Regions from separate parts of the Labrys sp. 22185 genome, predicted to be linked through region 2. Evidence: predicted binding sites of a transcription regulator. Region 2 holds the regulator's gene; each other region holds the start of a gene.

Region 1 (3,489 bases), on a different contig from region 2:
TGCTTCGGTCAAGTGTTGTTGAGAGGACACAGGCTTTGATTTTCGCGTGAAGACTAGCGATCGACAGTCGTCTGCCAGTTGAAGAATCCGAAGATCGAGGCTTTGTTCATTCAAGGGGGATCGAAGAATTTCGATCAAACCATTCGGGGCTTCAACATGCGTCGTCTTTTGACCGGCCTGGTCTTGGTGTCGAGCTTGGGCATTGCCTCAAGCTCGGCCAACGCCGCCAGTATTTTCGAGAAATTGTTCGGCACCTCGCGCCAGCCCGCCAATGCCGGCGCGGTTGCCGCCGTCTCGCCGATTCCGCGCGAGGTCGTGACCTATAGCGGCCGCGAAAGGCCCGGCACCATCGTGATCAATTCGCAGGAACGCCGGCTTTATCTCGTGCTCGACGACGGCACCGCCCTGCGCTACGGCGTCGGTGTCGGCCGCCGGGGCTTCGAATGGGGTGGTGTGCATCGCATCTCGCGCAAGGCGGAGTGGCCGGGCTGGACCCCGCCGCCGCAGATGCGCAAGCGCCGGCCGGACCTGCCCGCCTATATGGAGGGCGGCATCCAGAATCCGCTCGGAGCGCGTGCGATGTATCTGGGCTCGACCCTTTACCGCATCCACGGCTCCAATGAGCCGCAGACCATCGGCCAAGCGGTCTCGTCGGGCTGCATCCGCATGACCAACGACGACGTCACCGACCTCTATGACCGCGTGAAGGTCGGCACCCGGGTCGTGGTCGTCCGCGGCTGAGGCACGTGTCATCCCGGACGCGCTGCATCACGCAGTGATGCGGCGCAGATCCGCGACCGCGCTCGAACAGAACGCCTTTCTTGTCTTGCGGTCCCCGTCTGGGAAGGGTCGCTGCGGGCCGCATCTCGCACAGGATGACCTATCGCTATTGCGCCGTCCAGCCCCCGTCGACCGGCAGGGTGGTGCCGGTGATCTGCCTGGCGGCATCACTGCACAGGAAAACCGCGACGGCCGCAATTTCGTCGACCGTGACGAACTCCTTGGTCGGCTGCGCCGCCAGCAGCACATCATGCTTGACCTGTTCCTCGGTCAGTCCGCGCGCTTTCATCGTATCGGGAATCTGCTTTTCCACCAGCGGCGTCCAGACATAGCCGGGCGCGATGGCGTTGACCGTGATGCCGTGCTCGGCAACCTCGAGGGCCACCGTCTTGATCAGGCCGGTAACGCCGTGCTTGGCGGCGACATAGGCAGACTTGAACGGCGAGGCCACGAGCGCATGCGCCGAAGACGTATTGATGATGCGGCCCCATCTGCGCTGCTTCATGCCGGGAAGCGCTGCCTTGATGGCATAGAAGGAAGCGATCAGGTTGATGCGGGTGATGGCTTCCCACTTGTCGTCCGGAAACTCGTCGATCGGGGCGACGTGCTGGATGCCCGCATTGTTGACCAAGATGTCCAGAGTGCCGAAAACCTCCTCGGCCTCGTGGATCATGGCGGTGATTTCGGCCCCAACCATCATGTTCGCGCCGCTGTAGCGGCACTTCACGCCAAAATCCTTTTCGATGCCGGCCCGCTCGCGCTCGATGGCATCGGCGTCGCCGAAACCGTTGATGGTGACGTTGGCCCCTTCGGCCGCCAGGGCTCGGGCAACGGCGAGGCCGATGCCGCTGGTCGAGCCGGTGACCAGGGCATTGCGGGAGGAGAGTTGGGCCATGTTCATCTCGTCAGGCAGGAGGTGGGAAGGTGCGGCGGACAGGACCGCCGGCCCGGAAGCTGGCATGGCCAGATGTCGCCCTTATTACACCGGCCTTCGGCTCCCAGAGCGCCTTGCAACGAGACGGGATCACCCAGAATAGCAAAGACGCTCGGGGACGATGAGTGGGGGCGAACAGGCGTTCAGGCATGAACGCGCTTTGCTCCAGCGGACATGGACCTGTCATGCTGCCATGCAACATAAGCCGAGATCCTCCCCGCTTTTCATGAAGGACATCCCGTGGATCAAGCCGAAGTCGTCAAGCGCGCCTATGCGATGCCGCTGACCAATCCCTCCTTCCCGCCTGGCCCCTACCGCTTCTTCGACCGCGAATACATCATCATCACCTACCGCACGACGCGCGAGGCGCTGGAAGCGGTGGTGCCCGCCCCGCTCGAGATCGACGAGCCGCTGGTGAAATACGAATTCATCCGCATGCCCGATTCGACCGGCTTCGGCGATTATACCGAGACCGGACAGGTCATTCCGGTGCGATTCAAGGGCCAGCACGGCGCCTATGTCCATTCGATGTATCTAGACGACGATGCCCCCATCGCCGGTGGCCGCGAATTGTGGGGCTTTCCCAAGAAGCTGGCGACACCCAAGATCGTGCATGAGGGCGAAGTCATCGTCGGCACGCTTCATTACGGCAGCGTGCTCTGCGCCACCGGGACCATGGGCTACAAGCATCGCCTCGCCGACCGGCAGGCCGTGCTGGATTCGCTCGGCGCGCCCAACTTCCTCATCAAGATCATCCCGCATGTCGACGGGTCGCCGCGGATCTGCGAACTCGTGCGCTATCACCTCACCGACGTGACGCTCAAGGAAGCCTGGACGGCCCCGGCCGCGCTGGAGCTGCACGCCCATGTCATGGCCGATGTCAGCCGCCTGCCGGTGCTGGAGGTCGTCTCGGCCGTGCATTTCGTCGCCGACCTCACGCTCGGGCTCGGCGAGGTGGTGCACGACTATCTCGCCGCCCGCTGACCCAGCCTAGAGCAAAGCGCGTTCAAGCGTGAACGCTTTTTTACTCTAAGTCTTTGGTTCAACGCGTCTTTGCGATTCTTGGTGATTCCACCAAATCGCAAAACGCTATGCCTGACCGGAGTTTCCACCGTGCTCGAACGCAATAGAGACAAGGCCGCGCGCGCCACCATCGAGGAGATCTCGGCACAATATGATCGCATCGCCCTGGTGTTCCAGGGCGGCGGCGCGCTTGGTGCCTACCAGGCCGGCGTCTACGAGGCGCTGGCCAATGCCGGCTGCGAACCGAATTGGCTTTCGGGTGTGTCCATCGGCGCCATCAACGCCTCCATCATCGCCGGCAACGAGCCACGCCACCGGCTGCAGCGGCTGGAGCAGTTCTGGCAGACGATCTCCGGCCGCAAGATCTGGGCCTATACGCCGGAAGGCGATCTGTTTCGCGACATCCGCAACCGCACCAGCTCCTGGATCACCATGTCACAGGGCCAGCCCGGTTTCTTCAAGCCACGCCTGCCCAATCCCTGGCTGGAGCTTCCGGGCGCTGAAGGGGCCACCAGCTTCTACGACACCTCGGACCTGAAGCGGACGCTGGAAGAGGTTGTCGACTTCGACATCCTCAACGATGGCCGCAAGCGCCTGAGCGTCGGCGCCGTCAATGTGCGCACCGGCAATTTCGTCTATTTCGACACGGACGAGGTCCGCATCGGCCCCGAGCACATCATGGCCTCGGGCGCCCTGCCGCCAGCCTTTCCCGCCATCCGCATCGAGGGTGAATATTATTGGGACGGCGGCAT
Region 2 (3,489 bases):
CATGTCCGCTACCCCCCAAGCCTCCATCGCGGTTGCCGAACGCCCCCTCGCCGATCCAGCCGCCGCCGTGAAGCTCAAGGTCGAGAATCTCGACTTCTATTATGGCGAGAAGCATGCGCTCAAGGCCATCAATCTCGACATGATCGACCGGCAGGTCACCGCCATGATCGGTCCCTCCGGCTGCGGCAAGTCGACCCTGCTGCGCGTGCTCAACCGCATGTACGACCTCTATCCGGGGCAGACCGCCAAGGGCCGCGTGCTGCTCGACGGCCAGAACGTCATCGGCAAGGAGATCGACCCGGCGGTGCTGCGCGCCCGCATCGGCATGGTGTTCCAGAAGCCCACGCCCTTCCCGATGTCGATCTACGACAACATCGCCTTCGGCGTGCGGCTGCATGAATCCATCTCCAAGGCGGAGATGGACCAGCGTGTCGAATGGTGCCTGACCAAGGCCGCCTTGTGGAACGAGGTCAAGGACCGCCTGCACGCTTCGGCCCTCGGCATGTCCGGCGGCCAGCAGCAGCGCCTGTGCATCGCCCGCACCATCGCGGTGAAGCCCGAAGTCGTCCTGCTGGACGAGCCGACCTCCGCGCTCGATCCGATCTCGACCGCCAAGATCGAGGAATTGATCGACGAATTGAAGCGGGACTTCACCATCGTGATCGTCACGCACAATATGCAGCAGGCGGCGCGCTGCGCGGATGTGACGGCCTTCTTCTATCTGGGCGACCTCATCGAAGTCGGCCAGACCAACAAGATGTTCACCACCCCGAACGACAGCCGTACGCAGGATTACATCACCGGCCGCTTCGGCTGATCCCTCGGCCAGCGTCGAATTCATTTGGAGGCGGCATGTCCGACCATATCGTTACATCCTTCGACCAGGAACTGCGCGAGCTGCGCAACATGATCGCCGAAATGGGTGGCTATGCCGAGAAGAGCGTAGCCGACAGCGTCGAAGCCCTGCTCAAGCGCGACACCCAGCGCGCCAAAGCGGTGATCGATCTCGACGCCGCGATCGACAAGTTGCAGCGCCAGGTCGAGGACCGAGCCATCCTGATCATCGCCAAGCGCCAGCCGTTGGCCCTCGACCTGCGCGAGATCGTCTCGGCCCTGCGGGTGGCCAACGACCTCGAGCGGATCGGCGACCTCGGCAAGAATGTCGCCAAGCGCGTGGTGGCCATCCACAGTCACGCCCAGCCGGCCCAGCTCTTCGGCGGTTTCGACCACATGGCCGACCTGGTACTCGAGCAGCTCAAGCAGGTGCTCGACGCCTTCGCCCAGCGCAATGTCGAGGAAGCCCTCTCGGTCTGGCGCTCGGACGGCGAGATCGATGCGATGTATACCTCGCTGTTCCGCGAATTGCTGACCTACATGATGGAAGATCCGCGCAATATCGGCTTCTGCACCCATCTGCTGTTCTGCGCCAAGAACATCGAGCGCATCGGTGACCACGCCACCAACATCGCCGAGACGGTCCACTATCTCGTGACCGGTGAATCGCCGGCCGGAGAGCGGCCCAAGGCGGACAACAGCACCGATCTCGTCGACCTTCCTGTGCCGGCTAAATAACAAGGGATAGGCCATGCCTCCCAAGGTTCTGATCGTCGAGGACGAAGAAGCGCTGACCCTGCTGCTGCGCTACAATCTCGAAGCCGAAGGCTATGAGGTGGATAGCGTCGCACGCGGAGACGACGCCGAGATCCGCCTGCGCGAAAGCGTGCCGGACCTGGTTCTGCTCGACTGGATGTTGCCGGGCCTGTCCGGCATCGAATTGTGCCGGCGTATTCGCATGCGGCCGGAAACCGAGCGCCTGCCGGTGATCATGCTCACGGCGCGCGGCGAGGAAACCGAACGCGTGCGGGGCCTGGCCACCGGTGCCGACGACTATGTCGTCAAGCCCTTCTCCGTGCCCGAGCTCTCGGCCCGCGTGCGTGCCCTGCTGCGCCGGGCCAAGCCCGATCACGTCGCCTCCCTGCTCAAGGCCGGCGACATCTCCCTCGACCGCGAGACCAAGCGCGTCCATCGCGGCAATCGCGAGATCCGCCTCGGCCCGACCGAGTTCCGCCTGCTCGAATTCCTGATGCAGGCACCGGGACGCGTCTTCGCGCGCGAGCAGTTGCTCGACAGCGTCTGGGGCCGCGACGTCTATATCGACGAGCGCACGGTCGACGTGCATGTCGGCCGCCTGCGCAAGGCGATGAACCGCACGCGCGAGATCGATCCGATCCGCACCGTGCGCGGTGCCGGCTATTCCTTCGACGAGACCTTCGCCAAGCAATCCTGAGGGCGTTTCGTGGGCATTGCCCGCTCGCTCCGCTTCGCCAAGGCTGCGTTGCGCCCTCACCTCGTTCCTACGGGGAGAGGGTGAGGGGCTGCGCGACGTAGAGAGCAAGAGTGGGCGACGATATCCGCCCTCCTCCCTCGCCGCGCAGTCACGCCGCCAAATCCGCCAGGCGTGCCTGCAGATAGTGGCGGATGGCCGGATCGCTCTCCAGGCCGATCGCCCGCAAATAGGCATTGCAGGCCTCCTCCGGTCTGGCGGCCCGCACCAGCAAGTCCGCACGCGCGGCCCAATAGGGCTGGTAATCGACGATGCGTCCGTCACCGGCGACCTCGTCAAGTGCAGCCAGACCAGCCTGCGGCCCCATGAGGCGGGCGAGCGCCACGGCCCGGTTGATGGCGGCCACTGGAGAAGCTGTCAGCAGAACCAGGGCTTCATACAATATGACGATCGCGGCCCAGTCCGTCGTCGCGCAGATGCGTCGATGGGCATGGGCCGATTGCAGCGCGGCTTCCAGCTGATAGCGGCCGATCTGGCGGACCTGGCCGGCCCGGGCAAGCAAGGCTTCGGCCTCCTCGATCAGCCCCGCATCCCAGAGCGCGGTGTCCTGCTGCTCCAGCGGAATATAATCGCCATCCTGGCCGCGGCGCGCCGCCCGCCGCGCTTCGGCGTGCAGCATCAGGGCCAGCAGCCCCAGCACTTCAGGCTCGCCGGGCAGGAGCGAGGCGAGCAGCCGGCCGAGCCAGATACCCTCCGTCGACAGATTGCGCTCGCGGGCATGAGCCCCTTCCGGATCGGCCCAGCCTTCGGCATAGACGGCATAAACGGCCTCCAGCACCGCGTCGAGACGGCCGGGCAACTCGTCGGGCTCCGGGATGCGGAAGGGGATGCCGGCTTGCTTGATCTTGGCCTTGGCCCGCACCAGTCTCTGGCTCATCGCCACGGGCGAGACCAGGAAGGCGCTGGCGATCGCGCCGGCATCGAACCCCAATATCACCTGCAGGATCAGGGGCGCACGCACGGTGGCATCGAGGGAGGGATGGGCGCAGGCGAACATCAGGCGCAGGCGCTCATCGGGCACGGCATGCCGCTCGCCCTGCTCCGAGGCGAGGGCCTCGACATGGCGGCCGACCTCGTCCGCCTTTTCGCCGCGCAGCCTGGCGCGGCGGGCCGCATCGATCTGGCGGCGCCGGGCCGCGGTCAGC
Region 3 (3,489 bases), on a different contig from region 2:
GAACAAGAGGTCATTATCCTCTCCCATGTTGCAACCCAGCACCCGAGCAATTGGGGGTGGCTGGGGGCAGCTTCAAGGGTACAAGCCGAAGTTGTGTCCGATTTAATCTTGCCGCTCGCCGCAGCGGCAACACGCCGTCACATGAAGCGCACCGCAATTTCATCGGCGACGCTAGCCTGCCGCAAAGTTGCCGTGATCGAAAGCTTTGTGGGCGCGCGTGCTGGGCCGGGCGCAATCTTCGAGGTGTGGAATGAATGGCGCTTGCACCGAAGGCGTCGACACCGGCTTCATGACTTTGGGGGTGGCAAAGGTCGCTTTCCTCGGCGTCGTCCAGGGTATCACCGAGTTGATGCCGATCTCCTCCACGGCCCATATGCGATTGGTGCCGGCCCTGCTTGGCTGGCAGGATCCCGGCTCGGCCTTCTCCGCGGCCATGCAGCTTGCGGCCCTGTGCGCGGTGGTCTGCTATTTCTGGACGGATATCCGCTCGATCACCCTGGGATCGCTGGCGGCCGTGCGGACAGGGGATTGGATGTCCCCGAAATTTCGCCTGGCGGTCGGCGTGGTGCTGGGTACGGTGCCGATCGTGCTGGCCGGCCTGCTGCTCGCGCCAACGCTCAATCGTTGCGACAGTCCCCTGCGGGCCCTGCCTGTGATCGGCCTTGCCTGCCTTGTCATGGGCGGCCTGCTCGCTGCTGCCGAACTCCTGGCTCGCCATCGGCGCCGGGTCGAGGACATGCGATTGCGCGATGCCCTGATCGTCGGGCTCGCTCAGGTGGGCGCCCTGATCCCCGGCGTGTCGCGGTCCGGCTCGACCCTGACGGCGTCGCTGTTCTGCGGTTTCTCGCGCGAGGAGGCGGCACGCTTTTCCTTCCTTCTGGGCATTCCCGCGATTGCCCTGGCCGGCCTGCACGAAATCGCCACGCTTCTGCGTGCCCATCTCTCCGTTGAAGGCTGGCTGATCCTCCTGGTGGGCCTGGTGGTCGGGGCGATTTCCTCTTTTGCCGCCCTTTGGGGACTGATGCGCATCCTCGAGCGCTTTTCGACCTGGCCCTTCATCATCTACCGCATTGTGCTTGGTGCCATCGTGCTGTGGGTTGCCTATCACTAGAGCGAAAGGCCCTCATGAGTGAATGCCTGTTTGCTGCAAGTCTTTGTTTCGGCGTGTCTTTGCAAATCGAGCTGTTTTCGTCTCGGCTCAAGACGCCATCAGAGAAAAAGCGGGCGAATGGGCAGCGATCCCCCTCGGACATGTCGCCTGTCATAAAACCATGAACTGAATCGTGTTTGTGACAATCAGGATGCGTCGTCGATTTCGCTGATGTCTGCAGCAAAGCGCATCAAAGCAAGCGCCGCGTTCTCATGCTTCGTTTCGACGACAGGTTTTTTGGGCCAGGCGAGGATGGTGCCATGAACAGCGACAGCGAAGGCACGCGCTACCGAGCGCTCTTTATCTCGGATGTGCATCTGGGGACGCGTGGCTGCCAGGCCGGCATGCTGCTGGACTTCCTGCGCGCCTATGACGCCGAGACGATCTACCTCGTCGGCGACATCGTCGATGCCTGGCAGTTGAAAAGCGGCTGGTACTGGCCGCAGGCCCACAACGACGTGGTGCAGAAGCTGCTGCGCAAGGCCCGCAAGGGTGCGCGCATGGTCTATATTCCCGGCAACCACGACGAATTCCTGCGCGATTTTCCCGGGCATCACTTCGGGGGCATCGAGGTCATCGAGCAGACCGTGCATGTCGCGGCGGATGGCAAGCGCTACCTAGTAATGCATGGCGATGCCTTCGACGTGGTGGTGCGCCACGCCAAGTGGCTGGCCCTGCTCGGCGACTGGGCCTATGTCACGGCCCTGGGTGTGAATACCTGGCTGAACGCCATTCGCCGGCGCCTCGGCATGTCCTACTGGTCTCTGTCCGCCTGGGCCAAGCTCAAGGTGAAGAACGCCGTCAGCTTCATCGGCCATTTCGAGGAAACCCTGGCCAAGGAAGCCAAGCGTTTGAATTGCGACGGGATCATCTGCGGCCACATCCACCACGCCACGCTGCGCGACCTCGATGGCGTCACCTACATCAATTCCGGCGACTGGGTGGAAAGCTGCACCGCGATCGTCGAGCATTTCGACGGCCGTTTCGAACTGGTGCGCTGGAGCGAACTGGTCCGGCAGGCCGACAAGCCTCCGGCCCTCCAGGACGAGACGCTGGTTCCTCAGCGCGCCGCCTGAGCCGGTCCCATGAAGATCCTGATCGCCACCGATGCCTGGCGCCCGCAGGTGAACGGCGTCGTCCGGTCCCTGGAGCAGACGGCTGCTGCTGCATCGCGACAGGGCGTCGAAATCGACTTCCTGGCGCCGGATCGCTTCTGGTCGGTGCCGATGCCATCCTATCCGGAAATCCGCCTTGCCATGCCGCCGCTCGGCGCCATCGAGCGGCATATCGAGGCCGAGAAGCCGGATTATGTCCATATCGCCACCGAAGGGCCGATCGGCCTGCTGACCCGCCGGGCCTGCTTGAAGAAGGGACGCCCTTTCACCACCAGCTATCACACTCGCTTTCCCGAATATCTCGCTGCGCGCGTTCCGGTACCGCTCGACTGGAGCTATCGCTGGATCCGGCGTTTCCACAATGCCGGGGCAGGGACGATGGTCTCTACGCCGGCTCTTGAGCGTGAACTGGCGGCCCGCGGCTTCAAGCGGCTGATGCGCTGGTCTCGCGGGGTCGATGCCGAACTGTACCGGCCAAGACCGGTGCGCATCTTCGACCTGCCGGGACCGATCTTCCTCTATGTCGGCCGGGTTGCGGTCGAGAAGAACATCGAGGCCTTCCTCGATCTCGACCTGCCCGGCTCGAAAGTGGTGGTTGGCGGAGGCCCAGCCCTGGAGATACTGCGCTCGCGCTATCCGGCCGTTCATTTTGCCGGCATGCTGGAGGGAGAGGACCTGGCGAGGGCCTATGCCTCGGCGGATGTCTTCGTCTTCCCGAGCTTGACCGATACATTCGGCATCGTCCTGCTCGAAGCGATGGCCAGCGGCCTGCCGGTGGCAGCCTTTCCGGTGACGGGGCCGATCGACGTGATCAGCTCCGGCAGGACCGGCATCCTCGACAACGACCTTGCCGTCGCGGCGCGCGCCTGCCTCGACCTCAAGCCCGCGGACGCCCGGGCGGAGGCCTTGAAATATTCCTGGGACGCCTGCGCCCACCAGTTCGTCGCCAATGTGGTGGATGCCTGCCGCCGGGCAAAGACCACGCCTGTGCCAGCCAGTGCGGTCAAACAGGGCGGTGCCAGCCTGCCGGTTTGACTATCAAGGTTGGAGCCCGGCGCGCGGCCCTATGACCAGGCGATGTCCGGACTCACATCCGCGACAGCAGCAGGCGGATACCGGCCAGGCCGAAGAACAATGCCAGCGTGGCTTCGATCCAGCGCCGCGCCTTCTGATAGAGGCGAACCATGGGGCGGGCGGAAAAGACCAGGGCGTAACCGCCGAAGG
Region 4 (3,489 bases), on a different contig from region 2:
CCAGCCGGCAGCCGCGGCGCTGAGGAAGCCTGCATGCCGGCCCATGACGATGGCGACATAAATGCCCGGCATCGCCCGGAAATCGAGATCCATGCTGACGAAGGCATTGGCGACGAAAGCGGCCGCCGAGATGAAGCCCGGTACGTGGTCGTTCTCCATCAGGTCGTTGTCGATCGTCTTGGGGGCGTGCACGAAGCTGCAGGAACCGGTCGACTGCTGGCGCAGGAGATCGAGCGTGCCGGCCGTGTCATTGCCACCGATATAGATGAAGCCGCGGGCATCGAGCTTTTCCAGCGCCTGCAGGATGGTCTGGCAATAGGCTGGATCGGGCTTGTCCCGCGTCGAGCCGAGGCCCGAATTCGGGGTGCGGGCCAGGCGCTCAAGATCGCTTTCCGAAAGCGCGGTGAGGTCGACGAGATCGCCGCGCGTCAGCCCCCGGACGCCGTGGCGGGCGCCGAGGATGCGCAGTGACGGGTCGTGCCGGCGGGCGGCAACGATGGCGCCGCAGAGTGTCTGATTGATCACGGCGGTCGGGCCGCCTCCTTGAGCGATGACAATCGACGACATGGAGCCTCCCTGGCAATCTGGTTTCCAGTTGCTTAGCCTCGAAAGCGCCGGTCGGCAACGAGCGACTTGGGTGAAGGAGCGTGAAGTACAGCCGCCATTGCAAACGAAGGCGGCGATGCTTCATTCGGGGGCAAGGCGATCAGGACGTCGGCCTTCCCATCGGCATGCCGACATGCCTTACGCGATGGCGGCGGCATGCCGGCTTTCGTGTTTCGACTCTCTTTCGGCTTGCCATGGGGCGCTCCGACCGGCCGCGCAGATGCCTTGATGTCGCCGATATGCCAATGGGTTGGCGGCGTTGCGCACGGCATCGAAACCGCGAATGGATTTTGCGGTGGGAAGCGCTCCATCCGCTGTCAGTTCGATGGGATTCAGGCCTTGACAATACAGCCCCGCAATGGAATGAATTTTCTATAATTAAAAAAAATGATCTATTAATCTCGCCCTCGGGATTGAAAGAAATCAATGGTGGTTTCGCTACGTCGGAATTGGGGCAATGCACCGAAGCGAACGCAGGGAGAAGCCGAGGGTAAACCCTGCAACCATATTACCTGTCATATTTGCTTCATTTCTTCGTCATTGAGGCGCAGCCAGTGAAGTCTTAAACGACGCCGTCCTTTTAAGAAGCGGCGCATCCTGAGGGAGTATGTGATGAAGTTGAGCGTTCTGGCTTCGGCCGTGGTTCTTCTGGCCAGTGTATCCACCGGGGCCCTCGCGGCCACCGACATCCAGTGGTGGCATGCGATGACGGGGGCCAACAACGACCGCATCGTCAAGCTGGCCAATGATTTCAATGCCAGCCAGAGCGACTATCGGATCGTTCCTGCGTATAAGGGGTCCTATCCCGATACGATGAATGCCGGCATTGCCGCGTTCCGGGCCGGCAATGCGCCCGATATCCTGCAGGTCTTCGAAGTCGGTACCGCCACCATGATGGCGGCCAAGGGCGCCATCAAGCCAGTCTACCAGCTGATGAAGGATGCGGGCGAACCCTTCGACCAAAAGTCCTACCTGCCTGCCGTCACCGGTTATTATTCCAATGCCAAGGGCGAGATGCTGTCCTTTCCCTTCAACTCCTCGACCATGGTGATGTGGGTCAACGAGGATGCGCTGAAGAAGGCCAATCTGACGGCGGCACCCAAGACCTGGCCGGAAGCTTTCGAGGCGGCCAAGAAGCTGAAGGCAGCCGGTTACGCCACCTGCGGCATTTCCACGGCCTGGACCACCTGGGCCAATATCGAGGAGCTGTCGGCCTGGCACAACGTGCCGCTGTCGACCAAGGCCAACGGCTTGGATGGCTTCGATACCGAATTGAAGTTCAACAATCCGGTGGTGGTGAAGCATCTGGAAAACCTGGTCGAGGCCCAGAAGGACAAGACCTTCGACTATTCCGGCCGCACCAATCAGGGCGAGGGGCGCTTCACCTCGGGCGAATGCCCGCTGTTCCTGACCTCCTCGGCCTTCCTGGGCAACGTCAAGGCCAATGCCAAGTTCAAATATTCCGTGGCGCCGATGCCTTATTATCCCGATGTGCAGGGCGCGCCGCAGAACTCGATCATCGGCGGCGCTTCGCTGTGGGTGATGGGCGGCAAGTCGGACGAATCCTATAAGGGCATCGCCAAGTTCCTGACCTATCTGTCGAAGCCCGACGTGCAGGCCTGGTGGGCCCAGGAGACCGGCTATCTGCCGATCACCCCGGCTGCCTACGAGCTCTCCAAGAAACAGGGCTTCTATGCCAAGGATCCCAACAGCGAAGTCGCCGTGCTGGAGCTGACCAACAAGGCACCGACGGAAAATTCCCGCGGGCTGCGTCTGGGCAACCTCGCCCAGATCCGCGATGTCTGGGCCGAGGAGATCGAGCAGGCCCTGGCCGGCAAGAAAACTGCGCAGGCCGCGATGGACGATGCCGTCCGCCGGGGCGATGCGATCCTGAAGACCTTCGCCCGCACCGCGGGGCGATAACAGGCCCGTAAGCCTTAGCGAAAAGACGCTGACCTTCGTCATGCCCGGGCTTGGCCCGGGCACCCTGTCCAGCACCGTCACTGTCTGGGCTGGGTGCTGGATTGCCGGGTCAAGCCCGGCAATGACAAAGGTCGAGAGGGTTAAAGCATCGCGCCGAAAGGGGTTGCCGGTTTTCGGCAATAGCGATGCGGCCATTAGGATCGACCATGGAAAAACGCTCTGTCTTCTCCGGCAAGACCCTGCCTTGGCTGCTGCTGGCGCCGCAATTGGCGATCACGCTGATCTTCTTCTATTGGCCGGTGCTGCAGGCGATCCGGCAATCCTTCTTCATCGAGGATAGTTTCGGCACCACCTCCGAATTCGTCGGGTTCGAGAATTACCAGCTCCTGTTCCAGCAACCGGAATATTACAAGGCCGTCGGCGTCACCCTGGTATTCGCCGGCCTGGTCTCGGTGCTGTCGCTCGGGCTGGCCTTGATCCTGGCCGTGCAGGCGGACAAGAAGATCAAGGGCGCCTCCTTCTATCGCACCATGCTGGTATGGCCCTATGCGGTGGCGCCGGCGGTGGCTGGCGTGCTCTGGCTCTTCATGTTCCAGCCCTCGCTCGGCCTGGTGGCGCGTGGCCTCAAGCAGCTGGGCCTGCCCTGGGATCCCCTGCTCAACGGCAATCACGCCATGATCCTGGTGGTGCTGGCGGCAACCTGGAAGCAGATCTCCTACAACTTCCTGTTCTTCCTGGCGGGGCTGCAATCGATTCCCAAATCGCTGATCGAGGCGGCGGCCATCGACGGCGCCCGGCCGGCGCGGCGCTTCTGGACCATCATCCTGCCGATGCTGTCGCCCACGACCTTCTTCCTACTCGTCATCAACATCGTCTACGTCTTCTTCGACACGTTCGGCATCATCGATGCGGTGACGCATGGCGGTCCGGCCGGGGAGACCATCACCATGGTGTTCAAGG

What was found. Region 2 encodes PhoB, which activates phosphate uptake and scavenging genes when phosphate is short. Its sites were predicted from a motif close to TGTCATNNANCTGTCAT; they were not measured.
Region 1: ACTJKX_RS03245 (acetoacetate decarboxylase) is a predicted target of PhoB. The motif match lies at 1,748-1,764, and genes of this name have one in related genera.
Region 3: ACTJKX_RS16985 (UDP-2,3-diacylglucosamine diphosphatase) is a predicted target of PhoB. The motif match lies at 1,260-1,276, and genes of this name have one in related genera.
Region 4: ugpB (sn-glycerol-3-phosphate ABC transporter substrate-binding protein UgpB) is a predicted target of PhoB. The motif match lies at 1,120-1,136, and genes of this name have one in related genera.

What each region holds. Positions count from the first base shown of each region.
Region 1 covers NZ_JBQEPH010000001.1:685,662-689,150, reverse strand. The annotation lists gene ACTJKX_RS03255 (L,D-transpeptidase) at 157-741, shown strand; gene ACTJKX_RS03250 (3-hydroxybutyrate dehydrogenase) at 887-1,675, opposite strand; gene ACTJKX_RS03245 (acetoacetate decarboxylase) at 1,955-2,698, shown strand; gene ACTJKX_RS03240 (patatin-like phospholipase family protein) at 2,828-3,489, shown strand, end outside.
Region 2 covers NZ_JBQEPH010000009.1:249,932-253,420, forward strand. The annotation lists gene pstB (phosphate ABC transporter ATP-binding protein PstB) at 1-817, shown strand, start outside; gene phoU (phosphate signaling complex protein PhoU) at 853-1,572, shown strand; gene phoB (phosphate regulon transcriptional regulator PhoB) at 1,586-2,287, shown strand; gene ACTJKX_RS19615 (RNA polymerase sigma factor) at 2,436-3,489, opposite strand, start outside.
Region 3 covers NZ_JBQEPH010000008.1:24,605-28,093, reverse strand. The annotation lists gene ACTJKX_RS16995 (DUF2852 domain-containing protein) at 1-14, opposite strand, end outside; gene ACTJKX_RS16990 (undecaprenyl-diphosphate phosphatase) at 251-1,111, shown strand; gene ACTJKX_RS16985 (UDP-2,3-diacylglucosamine diphosphatase) at 1,411-2,226, shown strand; gene ACTJKX_RS16980 (glycosyltransferase family 4 protein) at 2,236-3,300, shown strand; gene ACTJKX_RS16975 (LysE family translocator) at 3,353-3,489, opposite strand, start outside.
Region 4 covers NZ_JBQEPH010000025.1:62,761-66,249, reverse strand. The annotation lists gene ACTJKX_RS30210 (diphosphate--fructose-6-phosphate 1-phosphotransferase) at 1-567, opposite strand, end outside; gene ugpB (sn-glycerol-3-phosphate ABC transporter substrate-binding protein UgpB) at 1,219-2,529, shown strand; gene ugpA (sn-glycerol-3-phosphate ABC transporter permease UgpA) at 2,736-3,489, shown strand, end outside.